Regions from separate parts of the Micromonospora sp. NPDC006431 genome, predicted to be linked through region 3. Evidence: riboswitches for the same ligand, from Rfam matches in the RefSeq annotation. Region 3 holds a riboswitch; each other region holds the start of a gene.

Region 1 (3,362 bases), on a different contig from region 3:
GGGCGGCGCCGCCGGTACCGGTACGAGCTGACCACCAACTACCGCAACTCGGCGGAGATCTTCGCAGTGGCGGCCGCGGAGATCCGCCGGCTCTACCCGGACCTGCCGCTGCCCACCGCGGTCCGCTCCACCGGCGTCGAGCCGGTCGAGCTGGCGGTGCCCCCCGCCGAGCTGGCGCCGGCCACCGTGGCGGCGGCGCGCGCCCTGCTGGCCGAGGTGGAGGGGACGGTCGGCGTGATCACGCCGGTGCCGCGCCGGGACGAGGTCGCCGGCTGGCTGGGCGAGCTGGGCGGCGGCCGGCTGCAGGTGGTGACCAGCCTCCAGGCCAAGGGCATGGAGTACGACGGCGTGGTGCTGGTGGCCCCGAGCGAGATCCGGGCCGATCCGGGGTCCGGCGTCCGCACGCTCTACGTGGCGCTCTCCCGGGCCACCCAGCGCCTCACCACCCTCGACCCGGTGGGCTGACGGCGGCTCCGGCGACGCCCATTCACTCGCACATATAGCGATGTGAGCATAGATTGGGTCGGGCCGGGGTGCGGAACGGAAGGGTGTGGGCGTGGGCGCAGGTCATGACCACAGCGGCACGGTCGCCAACGCCGCGCACCGCCACCGGGGCCGGCTCTGGGCCGCCTTCGGGCTGCTCAGCGCCCTGATGGTGGTCGAGGCGGCGACCGCCTTCGCGACCGGCTCGCTGGCCCTGCTCTCCGACGCCGGGCACATGTTCACCGACGTCCTCGGCATCGGCATGGCGCTGGCCGCGATCACCGCCACCCGGCGCGCCGAGACCGATCCGCAGCGCACCTTCGGGCTCTACCGGCTGGAGGTGCTGGCCGCCCTCGCCAACGCGGTGCTGCTCGGCGCGGTCGCCGCGTACGTGCTCGTCGAGGCCGTCCGCCGGTTCGGCGAGCCACCGGAGGTCCTCGCCGGGCCGATGCTCGCCGTGGCGGTGCTCGGCCTGCTCGCCAACCTGGTCGCGTTCGGGCTGCTGCGCAGCGGGGCGCAGGAGAGCATCAACCTGCGCGGGGCCTACCTGGAGGTGCTCGGCGACCTGCTCGGCTCGCTCGGCGTGATCGGCGCCGCCCTGGTCATCACGTTCACCGAGTGGTGGTGGGCGGACCCGCTGGTGGCCGTCGCGATCGGGCTGTTCATCCTGCCGCGCACCTGGCGGCTCGGCCGGGCCGCGGTCCGCATCCTGGTGCAGGCCGCCCCGGAACACCTGCAGGTGACCGCCGTGCACGACCGGCTGGCCGCGGTGCCCGGCGTCGCCGAGGTGCACGACCTGCACGTCTGGACGCTCACCTCCGGCATGGACGTGGCCTCGGCGCACCTGACCACCACCCCCGACGCCGAGGTGGGCGAGGTGCTCGCCGCCGCGCGGGCCGCGCTGCACGATGACTTCCGGATCGATCACGCCACGTTGCAGATCGAACCCGGGGCGTCACCCGGCGCGTGCGGATCCGTCGAGTGGTAATTGAGGACAACCTTAATTCCAAGTGGCTATTGTGCACTAGTGCCGGCTTATGCCCGATTCCCGTTCGCCGCCTACGGCGACGGGCCGGAACAGCGCCGGTAGGCTCGGTCGCGGCTTCCGCCGGGCGACGCCCAGCAGCGTCCGCGGTGGCCGTCGCCTAATCGCCACAGCACGGCGAGCCGGGGAACCACGTACCTGGGGTGCATCCGCGTCAGCGGTAGGGATCTTCCGTCCCGAACCCGTCAGCTAACCCGGTCGGCGGTTGACGGAAGGACACGTGAATGCCACCAGTGGCACCTGTACGAAGGACGGCCGCCCGGTTGGCGGCCCTGCTCGTCGCGGCGCTCGCCCTCGGCGTCGCGGCCACGCCGGTCTCCCCCGCCTCGGCGGCTCCCCCGACCGGCCTGCTCGCCGCCGCACCCGGCGACGACGAGGGCGGCACACCGGCGCTGCGCGCGCAGCTCGACGCGGCCAGCAAGGGCTGGCTGGAGGCGCGGACCGCGTTGAACCGGTCGGTGAGCCGGCAGCAGCAGCTCACCGCCCAGCTCAAGACGATCAACAGCGAGCTGGGTGTACGCGACGCCAAGGTCGGTGAGCTCGCCGGGTTGGCCTACCGGACCGGGCGGCTCGGCACCGCCGCGGCGCTGCTCGGCAGCAGCAACCCGGAGGGCTTCATGGACCGGGCGCTCACCCTGCAGCAGGTCGCCGCACACGAGGACCGGGCCCTGCGCGACCTGATCGACACCCGGGACCAGGCCACCCGCACCCAGAACGCGCTCAACGGCGAGATCCGGGAACATCGCAAGCAGGTCGCGATCATGGCCAAGCGCAAGGCACAGGCGGAACGCGCGCTGGAGGTGGCGAACAACCGAACCACCGGCACCGCCGGCGGCAGCGTGCAGGGCACGTCCCGGGCCAACGCCACCCCCGCGAAGCGCAACGCCGACGGTTCCTGGCCCGCGGAGTCGTGCAGCGTCAACGACCCGACGCCCGCCGACGGCTGCATCACCCCGCGCACGCTGCACGCGCTCCAGCAGGCCAAGGCGGCCGGGTTCACCCGGTACGTCTCCTGCTACCGGCCCAGCGGCTCGGGTGAGCATCCCAAGGGCCGGGCCTGCGACTTCGCCGCCCAGAAGAACGGCTTCGGCGGGGTGGCCACCGGCGGCGACAAGACGTACGGCAACAACCTGGCCGCGTACTTCATCCGCAATGCCGACCCGCTCGCCGTGCTCTACGTGATCTGGTACAAGCAGATCTGGCTGCCCAGCAGCGGGTGGAAGGCGTACAGCGGGGGCAACGGCGACCCGTCCAGCGACCACACCAACCACGTGCACCTGTCGGTGTACTGAGCCCGCGGTGGCCCGCCGCCCGGCGGGCCACCGTACGCCCACCGACGTACGCCGGATGTCGTCGCGCGGCCCACGACGCCGGGCCGGCGACGGCCGAGCATCGAGGGCATGAGCCGACTCTCGCCCACCACGCGCAAGGCACTGCTCACCCTGCACCTGGTCACCTCGCTGGGCTGGCTCGGCGCCGACCTGGTGCTGGTCACCCTCGGCATCGCCGGGCTGCGCGGCGCCGACCCGGAGGTGGTCTATCCGGCCGCCGGGCTGCTGGTCACATACCTCTTCGCGCCGCTGAGCGTGGCGGTCTGGCTGGTCGGGCTGGCGAGCGCGCTGCTCACCCCGTGGGGCCTGCTGCGCTGGCGCTGGGTGCTGGTGAAGTTCGCGATCACCACCGGGATGCTCGGCCTGGTCCTGCTGCTGCTCACCCCGACCGTGCGCGGGCTCGCCGAGCTGGGGCCCGAGCTCGCCACCCGGGACCGGCTGGACCTGGTCATCCCGCCGGCGGTCTCCAGCAGCCTGCTGATCCTGATGACCGTGCTGTCCAC
Region 2 (3,362 bases), on a different contig from region 3:
TCGCTCGGCGCAGCCACGTTGCCCCTGGGCCCGGCCGCGGCGGCGCACGCGGCTCCCGCGACGGTCGCCGTCGACACCGCGACCCTACGGGCCGGGCACCTCGGCGGCACCGAGTCCGCCGGCGCAGACCCCACCCTCCGGGCGCTGATCCGCTGGTCCGGCGAGGCCGCCGACGCGGTGGTCCGGGCCGGGACCGGAGCGCCTGGTCCCGCCGCGCGGATCGGGACCGGATCGGCTGCGGCGGCCGGGTGGACGTCGTCCGGCGCCGACGCGGCCGGCGACCGGCAGGCCCTCCTGGCCAGCGCACCGGACTCGTTGGTGCGGGGCGTCGTGGTCGCCCCGGGCGACCGGCACCGCGTCCTGGTCGGGCTGGTCCCGGCGACCGTCGGCTCCCGGGCCCCGCCCGCCCGCTGACGAGCCCGGCGGGCCCGGTCCGCCCACGCCGTACCCGAACCTCACCCCCGCACCGGCCCGGTGGCGGCGCCCGTACCCGGTCGCGTCCCCGCCCCGCCGGCCGTGCGGACCTCTCCACCACGTCGTTCCCGTGAGGTGCCGACCATGAAGCAGACTCTTCTCTACCACTTCCTGACCGAGGTTCCCGTGGCCGCCGCCATCTGGTCGGCCCTGCTCGTGCTCGCCCTGGGGGTGCTCGCCGCCCTGGTCGCCCGGCCCGAGCGGGGGACTCCGCCGGATCCCGCCCCCGACCCGGCCGCCGTGGCGGCCGCCCGCCGCGCCGACCTGCGCCGGTACGCCGACGAGGTGGCGGTCGCCGCCGGCGGGGCCAGGCAGACCGCCCGCCGGTGGCGCGAGCAGTGGCTGACCGCGCACGACGAGGTCGACCGGGCCTGGCGGGCGTACGACGAGGCCGAGGCGGCCGCCCGGCGGTTCGCGGGGGCCGCCGTGCTGCCCGAGCCGCGGACGCCCCGGACGCCGGCCGAGTACGCGGCCCGGGAGCGGTGGCTGCACCACGCCGCCATGACGGCGCACTGGCAGGGCGACCTGACCGCCCGGCAGCTCGCGGACGTCCTCGCCGGGCGCAACGGGTGGGACCCGCGCCGGCATCCGGCCGAGCAGGAGATCGCCCTGGCCCGGGTGGTACGCGACGGCCGGCGGGCCCGGTGGCGGGCAGCCGCCGAGCGGGAGCGGCGGGCCTGGCGGGACGCCGAAGTGGCCGCCGAGGCGGCCCGGGTGCTGGCCGTGGAGGCGTACGCGGCCGCCGAGGCGGTGCGCCCCGGAGCGGTCCCGGTACGCCCCGCCGAGGCGGTGACCCAGACCCTCGCCCCGGTGCCGGCCGGCGCGGTCGGGGTGCACCCCGCACGGTGGCGTCCGGCGCGGGTCGGCTGAATCGTTATCCGAATTCGGTGAGCCCGGTCACGGCGACCGGGGAAACGGTCAACCGGATCAGGCCGGGCGATCGAGCCCCGCAATTCCCCTTCGATCCCCACCCGGATGTCCGATAGTCACCCGACGGTTCCCGTTAAAAACGGTCGTCCCATTGAGTCAGGTCAGTGACCGGCTGTTCCGATCTCGGTAACGGTGGTTGACGTTTACGCAGGTGGGCGCGCTTGGCAGGCGGCGTACCCACCGGTAGTGTCAGCGCGTCCGGTGCGGTTTTCGATCGCAAGTGGCGACGCCGCGCCGACCCGCTCAATCGTGATCTCACGAACCGGGGACCCAGTGCAACACCGGGGTGAATCCGCGAGCCGAGGCCCGCGGTAGGGCCTACTTCCCGCCCGAATCCGTCAGCTAACCCGGTAGGCGGCCACGGAAGGAGTTCCAACCTCGTGCGAACCACCCCCCGATCCTCCCCCCGCCTCCACGGCGCCACGGTGCCGGCGCTCGCCTGACCCGCGAGTCCGTTCCGGTAACCGACCCCCGCTGCCCGGTCCGCCGGGCGCTCTTTTCCCGCGGCCACCCGCCCAGGAACGCGCGTGAGCTACTCCGCGCGTCGGGTCGGCGTGTGCCGCTCCGGCCCCCGTGGAGGAACACGTGAAGCACCACCTGAAGCGTCAGCTGCGGCGCCTCGCGACCGAGCGCCCGTACCAGATCGTCGCCGGCTCCGCCGCGGCTCTCGTGCTGGCCGGCGGCGCCAGCGCGGCACTGGCCAGCACGAACGACGCGCCGGTCCGGCAGGAGACCACCGCCGCCGTCGCCGAACTGGCCCCGCGCCTCGGTGACGTCGCCACCCGGAGCGAGGCCCGGGTCGCCGCCCCGTCCCCGACCGCCTCGCCCAGCGCGTCGCCGAGCGGGTCGCCGTCGGCGAAGGCCAGCTCGGCCAAGCCGGACCCGGACGTCACGAAGACCGCGAAGGCGAAGCCGAAGCCGCCGTCGACGAAGGTCCTCGACTACAACTACGAGGCCCAGACCGCCTACTGGAACTGCGGTCCGGCCGCGGTGCGCAACGCGCTGAGCGCGAGCGGCGTCGAGACCACCCAGGACGCGATGGCCGCCCCGCTGAACGCCGGCGAGAACGGCACCAACTCGGCCGAGGACACCACCCGCGGGCTCAACCAGATGGTCAAGGGCAACCCGTACCGGACCCACATGATCCCGGGCCAGGCCGCGACCCCGGCACAGATGGACCAGCTCCAGGCCGACGTGGTCAAGGCGATCACCGACGGCCGCGGCGTGGTGGTCAACATCGCCGGCTCCGCCACCGACACCAACGGCGGCTGGCACTCGTTCCCCGGCGGCCACTACATCGCAGTGGTCGGCTACAAGGACGACGGCCGGACGGTGCGGATCGCCGACTCGGCGAACCCGGCGCTGCCCGAGTACTGGATCACCACCATCGATCTGGCGAACTGGGCCGGCACCCGCGGCTACTCCGCCTGATCCCACCCCGGCACGTCGGGCACCGGCTCCTGGAGCCGGTGCCCGACGTCGTATCCGGGGCCGGTCTCGCGCCTGGTGTCCGTCCGGTGGCACACTGCGCCGTATGGGCGACGAGACGGGTACCCGCCAGCTGCTGCTGCTGCACGGCATGGGCGCCACCGGTGAGGTGTGGCTGCCCTGGGCGCCGCTGCTGGAGCGCCGCTGGGCGGGCCGCTGGCTGGCCCCCGACCTGGCCGGGCACGGCTGGTCGCCGCAGCTGCCGGCGTACTCCTTCGAGGCGCTCGCGGACCGGGTGGTGGCGGGGCTCGGCCCGGTCGCCGACCGGCTCGGCCCCCGGGACCGGCTGGTGGTGCTCGGGCACTCGCTCGGCGGGGTGGTGGCGCTGGCGCTGGCCGCGCGGACGCGGCAGCTTCCGATCGACGGGGTGGTCGGGCTCGGCATCAAGGTCGCCTGGTCGCCGGCCGAGCTGGACAAGGCCCGCGAGCTCGCCCAGCGGCCGGTGACCTGGTTCGCCAGCCGGGACGAGG
Region 3 (3,362 bases):
GATGGCCTGGTACGGGATCGTGGCCGGGTAGGCGGCCCGTTCGGGGTAGGCCCGTCCGTATACCGGGATGCTGGTCTTGCCCGGCTTGGGGGTCACCACGAAGCCGTTCGCCCACTTCGCCGTCGGCGCCGAGGTCGGGTTGTAGAACCAGGCCTTCTGGCCGAGGTACCAGATCGCGGTCCAGTCGCCCTGGATGCCCGCGAGGGCGTACGTCTGACCGGCCGAGGCGCGGGCGCCGTGATCCTTGATGTACATGGTGTTCGGCGTGCCGTCCTTGCGCAGGCCGAGGTCGTTGACCAATGGCGCGTCCAGGCTCGGGCCGGTGCGCAGGATGACCGAGGAGGAGCCCCGCAGCGGGCAGGGCTCGGCCGGCGGCGGCGGCTTCGGGACACCCGGCGGCTGCTGGTTGCAGCCGTAGAAGGCCGGCTTGTTCGACGCGAAGTCCGGGTCGATGGTGACCAGGCCGGTGTTCGGCGTGCCGGTCGAGTGGAACGGCGCCTTCAGCAGGTCGAAGTAGTGCGACCAGTCCCAGTACGGGCCCGGGTCCCAGTGCATCCCGGCGACATTCCCGGCGGTGATGCCGGGGACGTTGTCGTGGCCGAGGATGTGCTGCCGGTCCAGCGGGATCTGGAACCGCAGCGCCAGGTGTCGGACCAGCTTGGCCGAGGCGCGGTACATGGCCTCGGTGTACCAGGTGCCGTGGCCCGCGAAGCCCTCGTGCTCGATGCCGATGGACTTGGCGTTGACGTACCAGTTGCCGGCCTGCCAGCCGACGTCCTTGGCCTTGATGTGCTGAGCGACGTACCCGTCCACCGAGCGCAGAGTGTAGTGCCAGCCCAGGTAGGTCACGTCCTGCACCAGGCCCACACTGGGGCCGAAGTAGCCCTCGGTGTCGTGGATGATGATGTATTCGAGCTTCTGCTGGGCCGGCCGGTTGCCGATGTCGTAGTTGCCGTAGTCCACGATGTTCGTCTCGGGGATCGTGTACTCCCCGTACGGCGCGGGGATCCACTCGCAGGCGAGGCGGACTGGGCACTCCAGGCCGTCCGGCCGCTCGGCGCGGCGCAGGCCGAGCTTGTGCAGCCCGGACTGGTCCGGCGTGACGGCGGTGGCGGTGAGGGTCACCCGCTGGCCGTCGTCGGTGGTCCGGGTGGCGCCCTGGCCGATCTGGTCGTACACCTCGTCGGCGAAGGCCGCCGCCGCGTCCTCGGTGTCCGCGCCGGAGTACCGGGCCACCGCGCCGTACCAGGCCGCCGGGTCGCTGCCGGCGCCGACCGGCCCGCCCAGGTCCTGCTGGTACGAGGCCAGCAGCGCCGCACCGCCGCGGATGTTGGCCGCCGCGTCGTCGCGCAGCGCCTCCTTCGACACGCCGGTGAGGTCGGCGGCGGTGTCCAGGGTCTGCAGCGAGGCCAGGGGCAGGGTGTCCCCGGCCGGCGCGGCGGCGGCGGTCAGGTCGACGGTGAGCGGGCGGGACTCGTCGCCGCGGGGGTCCTCGTTCTCGTCCACGTGTGCGCTGGACGGGGCCGAGGCGACCTGCTGCGCGTCGGTGAGGTGCATCGGCCCGTAGCCGCCGCTGGTGCTGGGCTGGCTGGAGTGGGTGTCCCAGCGGGACTCCAGGTAGGAGACGCCCAGCAGGACGCTCTGCGGCACGCCGTACTCCGCCGCCGCGGCGGCGTACTGCTGCTGGCGCTCCGGGCTGTCGATGGTGCCGGCGGCGGTGAGGGGCGCCGCCGCGGTGGGACCGCTGGTCGCGAGAGCGGTGGCCGCCGCGACGGCGGCGGCCAGCAGTATCCGTCTGCGCGATGGCAGGGCTGAGAGGTGCATCGAACCTCCAGATAGGGATGGGGGTGACTGCGTCCCCACCCTCACTCCGCAGATGGCCCCAGGTCAATACCTTTCCAGGTGGTGATGATGGGCGTAAAAAACCTTCACGGTCGGGTGGTTTCCGAATCTGCGTACGGAGTGTCACGGCGGATCGGGTTGCGGATTGATAACGACGGTCCCTACTCTGGTCAGTTGTCGACCGGTAGGTTCACCGTCCATCCCGGGTGGTGACGGTCCGACACCGCCGAGTCGCCGCCAGGCGAGCCGGGGACCCAGGTACCTGGGGTGAATCCGCAGCCAATGCGGTAGGGCGGCTCCCTTCCCGCCCGAACCCGTCAGCTAACCCGGTAGGCGGTCAGGAAGAAGGAGTACGGAGCCCGGTGGCACACCATGCCCCGCGGCCACCGTCGGACCGGTCGGTCGACCGGTCGACGGCTGCGCCGCGTTCACGCTGGTCCCGCTTCACCACCGCCCTCGCCGCCCTGGTCGGCACCGCCGTCGTCCTGACCGGTGGCGCCACGGCGGCCCACGCCGAACCGTCGGTCACCGAGATCGAGCGCCAGATCGACCAGGACTGGAACAAGCTCGAACCGATCATCGAACAGGTCAACTCCACCCGCGGGCAGCTCGCCGTCCGGCGCAAGCAGGCCGACGCGCTGGAGAAGCAGATCGCCCCGCTCGAGGCCCAGGTCGACGCCGCCCTCGGGCAGGTCAGCGGGCTGGCCGCCGACGCGTACAAGGGCAACAACCTCTCCACCGTCAACGCCCTGCTGGGCAGCCGGTCGCCGAGCGAGGTGGTCAACAGCCTCGAACTGCTCGACCGCTACGCGCACCACCAGCACGAGCAGGTGCAGGCCGTCATGGAGCTGCGCGACCAGCTGGCCGCGAAGAAGAAGCCGTTGGACGCGATGGTCGCCCAGCTGGCCCGTACCGAAGCTCAGCTCGCGGCCCAGAAGAAGCAGATCGACGCCGAGATCGCCCGGCTCCAGAAGCTCCGGCTCAAGGTGTACGGCAACGGCGGCGGCGGACCGCTGCGCCCCGCGCCCTGCCCCGCCGGCTACCCGGGCGGCCCGGCCGGTGTCGCGGTCAAGTTCGCCTGCGCCCAGATCGGCAAGATCTACGTCTGGGGCGCCGCCGGCCCGGACCACTACGACTGCTCCGGCCTGACCATGGCGGCCTGGGCCAAGGCCGGGGTCTCCCTGCCGCACAACGCCCGCGAGCAGCACGACGTCACCCGGCGGGTGAGCCGCGGCGAGCTACGCCCCGGTGACCTGGTCTTCTACTACAGCGACCTGCACCACGTCGGGATGTACGTCGGCGGCGGCTGGGTGGTGCACGCCTCCCAGTCCGGCAAGCCGATCACGATGAAACGCGTCGACGACGGCCAGATCAACAGCTACGGCCGCCCGGGCTGACGGGTACGCAGGGGCTGCCGCGTCGCGGGAGCCCCTGCGTCGTGCTCAGCGGGTCGGCCAGGTACGCCAGTTCTGCCAGGACCGGCTCGGGGTCGGCCCGCGCTGCCCCTGGTAGCGCGAGCC
Region 4 (3,362 bases), on a different contig from region 3:
TGGCGCCGATCAATGTCCCGCTGGCCTAGAGTGCGGGTGAACGGTCCTCGCGTTCCATTGGAAGGAGTGACCCGTGACCCGCTACCGCCCCCTCGGCCTCGCCCTCCTCCTCGTCGCGGTCACCGCCCTGGCTGCACAGCTACCAATACCTGATCACCACGGTCCTGAAGGGAGAGCTCGGCTTCTCCGGTTTCGTCGTCTCCGACTGGAACGGCATCGACCAGATCGACGGCAGCGTCGGCTTCACCGCCGCTGAGGTCAGCACCGCGGTCAACGCCGGGATCGACATGGTCATGGTGCCCACCGCGTGGAAGACCTTCCTCAGCAGGCTCCGGACCGAGGTGCAGAACGGGCACGTGCCGATGAGCCGGATCGACGACGCCAACCGGCGGATCCTCACCAAGAAGTTCGAGCTGGGCCTCTTCGAGCGGCCGTTCACCGACCGGAGTTGGACGCCGACCGTGGGCAGTGCCGCACACCGGGCGCTGGCCCGGCAGGCCGTCCGCGAGTCCCAGGTGCTGTTGAAGAACGACGCCGGAATCCTGCCGCTGACCCGTGACAACAACAAGATCTTCGTGGCGGGCAAGAACGCCGACAACATCGGCAACCAGAGCGGTGGCTGGACCATCTCCTGGCAGGGTTCCTCGGGCAACATCACTCCCGGCACCAGCATCCTCCAGGGCATCCGCGCCGCGGTCGGTCCGACCACGACGGTCACCTACAACCAGCGCGGCACCGGCATCAACAGCAGCTACCGCGCCGCCATCGCGGTGGTCGGCGAGACACCGTACGCCGAGGGTCAGGGCGACCGTACGGGTGCCATGGGCCTGGACCGGGAGGACCTGCGCACCATCGTGACCCTGCGCAACGCCGGCGTGCCCGTGATCGTGGTGCTGGTCTCCGGCCGGCCGCTGGACGTCGCCGGCGAGTTGCCGAACTGGACCGCGCTGCTCGCCTCCTGGCTGCCCGGCACCGAGGGCGTCGGCGTTGCCGACGTCCTCTTCGGCGGGTACGCGCCGACCGGCAAACTGCCGATGACCTGGATGAACTCCGTCGGCCAGCAGCCCATCAACGCCGGCGACGGGCAGGTTCCGCTCTTTCCGCAGGGCTTCGGCCTGACGTACTGAATGGCGCTTGTAGAGCACCTGTGGACGCCGCGCAACTCGTACGGTGTGGCCTTCGCTCGGCCGGGTGAAGAACTTCACAAGAAGTGGGCGATCATCCGAAACTATCCCTAACGTCGACTGCGTTCGCGATCGCGGACACCCGGGCCGGTAACGCCTAATCCCGCCGCCGGCCCGTCGGTACCTGGACCTCAGGCGGGAGCGGGGGACCCACATGTTCCTCGGTGCTCGACACCTCGGGGTGAAGCCGCCCATCCGGCGGCCGGGCTCCTCGGCCCGAACCCGACAGCTCACCTCGTCGGCGTGGAGGAACCCACATGGCAACTGAACATGTCGCACGTCATCGACGCACCACCCAGCGTCGCGTCGCCGTCGGGGCGCTCGTCGTCGGCGCCGCCACCGGCGCCGCCGCCATCCTCGGGCCGGCCGCGCCGGCCAGCGCATCCAGCGTGAACTGGGACGCCATCGCCCAGTGCGAGTCCGGCGGAAACTGGCACATCAACACCGGCAACGGCTACTACGGTGGCCTCCAGTTCTCGAAGAGCACCTGGAACGGCTACGGCGGCCAGAAGTACGCCAGCCGCGCCGACCTGGCCAGCCGCAGCGAGCAGATCGCCGTCGCCGAGAAGGTCCTCGACGGGCAGGGCATCGGTGCCTGGCCGGTCTGCGGCAAGAAGGGCGGCTCGACCAAGCCCTACTCCACCAAGGACTCCGGTGCCACGAAGTCGCACAAGAAGGTGACCAAGGATCGGTCGTCCCGCGGCGACCAGCCGGCGACCCGCAGCCACCGGCGTACCGCGCCGACGTCGGGCGGCGCGACCTACACGGTCCGGTCGGGTGACTCGCTGTCGCTGATCGCGACGGCGAACCACCTCGCCGGCGGCTGGCAGACGCTCTACGAGCGCAACAAGCGCGTGGTCGGCGACAACCCGGGCCTGATCTTCCCAGGCCAGCACCTCCGCCTGCGCTGACGCCCCTGGCAGGTGGGGCGCCCCACATTGCGCGCTGATGCACGGAAAGAGTGGCCATCCCCGCCCGGGACGGCCACTCTTTTTCGTGAACGAGGCCCCGGGTGCTCGCGGTGTCCCGGTCGGGGGCGGTTGCTATCGTCGCGGTGCTCCGGAAAGACGTGAAGAAGGCGCGGATATGACCAACGACTCGTTCTCCGCGGCCGCAAGCCTCGACGAGCTGCTCACCAGGACGCAGCAGGCGCTGTCGGCCATGCGCTCGCGGGCGGCCGAGCACCCCGACGGCGATCCGGGCGAGCTGCTCCGCGCCGAGGGCGCGGCGGCCGACGGCCGGGTCCGGGCCGTGGTGGTCCAGGGTGGCCGGCTGGAGTCCGTGACGGTGGACCCGGAGCTGGCCGGGGACGGGGTGGAGGCGGTCTGCGGGCACGTCGTGCTGGCCGTCAACGCCGCCCTGGCCGCCCTCGACGCCCAAGTCAGCGCCTCGGCCCGGGCCGACGTCGACGCTCTGGCCGCGCGGCTCGGCGGCATCGAGGAGCAGCCGGTACGGCAGATGGAGCTGTTCAGCCGGGCGGTGGACGACGTGATGGCCCGCCTCAGCCGCGGCCCTGACGCGGGGACGCGGGCGGGCCGCCCGAGCTGAGGCGGGCATCGCCCGCTGTCGGAGCAGGGCGGCTCAATCCCGGCACGGACGCGCCGGGGTGGGCGCAGCACCCCACGTACGGCTGAGCCGGCGGAGCGGCCGGCCGTCGGGAGGACGACGACCGGCCGCTCGGGGCGTGCTCAGGAGACGGTGACCGCCGTGTCGTCGATGACGAACGAGGTCTGCAGGGAACTGTCCTCCACCCCGGTGAACGAGATGGTGGCGGTGGTCCCGGCCAGCGACGAGACGTCGAAGGACCGCTGTACGTAGCCGGCGGCCTTGTTGAGGTTGGAGTAGGTGGCCAGAGTGGTGCTGCCCGCCTTCACGGTCAGCTTGTCGTAGGCGGTGGTGGTCGTCGACTCCGCGCTGTCGATGTGCAGCCAGAAGGTGAGGGTCGCCCGGCAGCCGGACGGGATCGTCACCGACTGCGACAGGGTGTCGGTGTGGGCGGTGCCGTAGCCGTCGAGCCATGCCTTCCACGAGCCGCCGTGTGCGGCCTGGCCGGTGGAGCTGGTGATGACCCCGGAGGAGGCGCTCCAGCTCACGTTGCCGGACTCGAAGCCGGGGTTGGCCAGCTTCTGGCCGGAGCAGGAGCCGGTCGGCGGCGGAGTGGTGGTGCCGGAGCAGGTC

Evidence for each region. Region 3 has a riboswitch for cyclic di-AMP ahead of ACFYM6_RS01355 (NlpC/P60 family protein). Riboswitches for the same ligand answer to the same signal wherever they lie in the genome.
Region 1: another riboswitch for cyclic di-AMP. It lies ahead of ACFYM6_RS05340 (coiled-coil domain-containing protein); the one in region 3 lies ahead of ACFYM6_RS01355 (NlpC/P60 family protein).
Region 2: another riboswitch for cyclic di-AMP. It lies ahead of ACFYM6_RS19960 (C39 family peptidase); the one in region 3 lies ahead of ACFYM6_RS01355 (NlpC/P60 family protein).
Region 4: another riboswitch for cyclic di-AMP. It lies ahead of ACFYM6_RS18410 (transglycosylase family protein); the one in region 3 lies ahead of ACFYM6_RS01355 (NlpC/P60 family protein).

What each region holds. Positions count from the first base shown of each region.
Region 1 is NZ_JBIAHQ010000002.1:391,075-394,436, forward strand. Features, by position in the region: gene ACFYM6_RS05330 (HelD family protein) at 1-465, shown strand, start outside; gene ACFYM6_RS05335 (cation diffusion facilitator family transporter) at 557-1,471, shown strand; cyclic di-AMP (ydaO/yuaA leader) riboswitch at 1,616-1,748, shown strand; gene ACFYM6_RS05340 (coiled-coil domain-containing protein) at 1,753-2,820, shown strand; gene ACFYM6_RS05345 (hypothetical protein) at 2,929-3,362, shown strand, end outside.
Region 2 is NZ_JBIAHQ010000011.1:51,505-54,866, forward strand. Features, by position in the region: gene ACFYM6_RS19950 (hypothetical protein) at 1-414, shown strand, start outside; gene ACFYM6_RS19955 (hypothetical protein) at 559-1,344, shown strand; cyclic di-AMP (ydaO/yuaA leader) riboswitch at 1,635-1,776, shown strand; gene ACFYM6_RS19960 (C39 family peptidase) at 1,978-2,835, shown strand; gene ACFYM6_RS19965 (alpha/beta fold hydrolase) at 2,939-3,362, shown strand, end outside.
Region 3 is NZ_JBIAHQ010000001.1:275,499-278,860, forward strand. Features, by position in the region: gene ACFYM6_RS01350 (N-acetylmuramoyl-L-alanine amidase) at 1-1,824, opposite strand, end outside; cyclic di-AMP (ydaO/yuaA leader) riboswitch at 2,057-2,192, shown strand; gene ACFYM6_RS01355 (NlpC/P60 family protein) at 2,205-3,239, shown strand; gene dcd (dCTP deaminase) at 3,285-3,362, opposite strand, start outside.
Region 4 is NZ_JBIAHQ010000010.1:14,373-17,734, reverse strand. Features, by position in the region: gene ACFYM6_RS18415 (glycoside hydrolase family 3 C-terminal domain-containing protein) at 132-1,127, shown strand; cyclic di-AMP (ydaO/yuaA leader) riboswitch at 1,269-1,443, shown strand; gene ACFYM6_RS18410 (transglycosylase family protein) at 1,442-2,095, shown strand; gene ACFYM6_RS18405 (YbaB/EbfC family nucleoid-associated protein) at 2,271-2,732, shown strand; gene ACFYM6_RS18400 (M4 family metallopeptidase) at 2,873-3,362, opposite strand, start outside.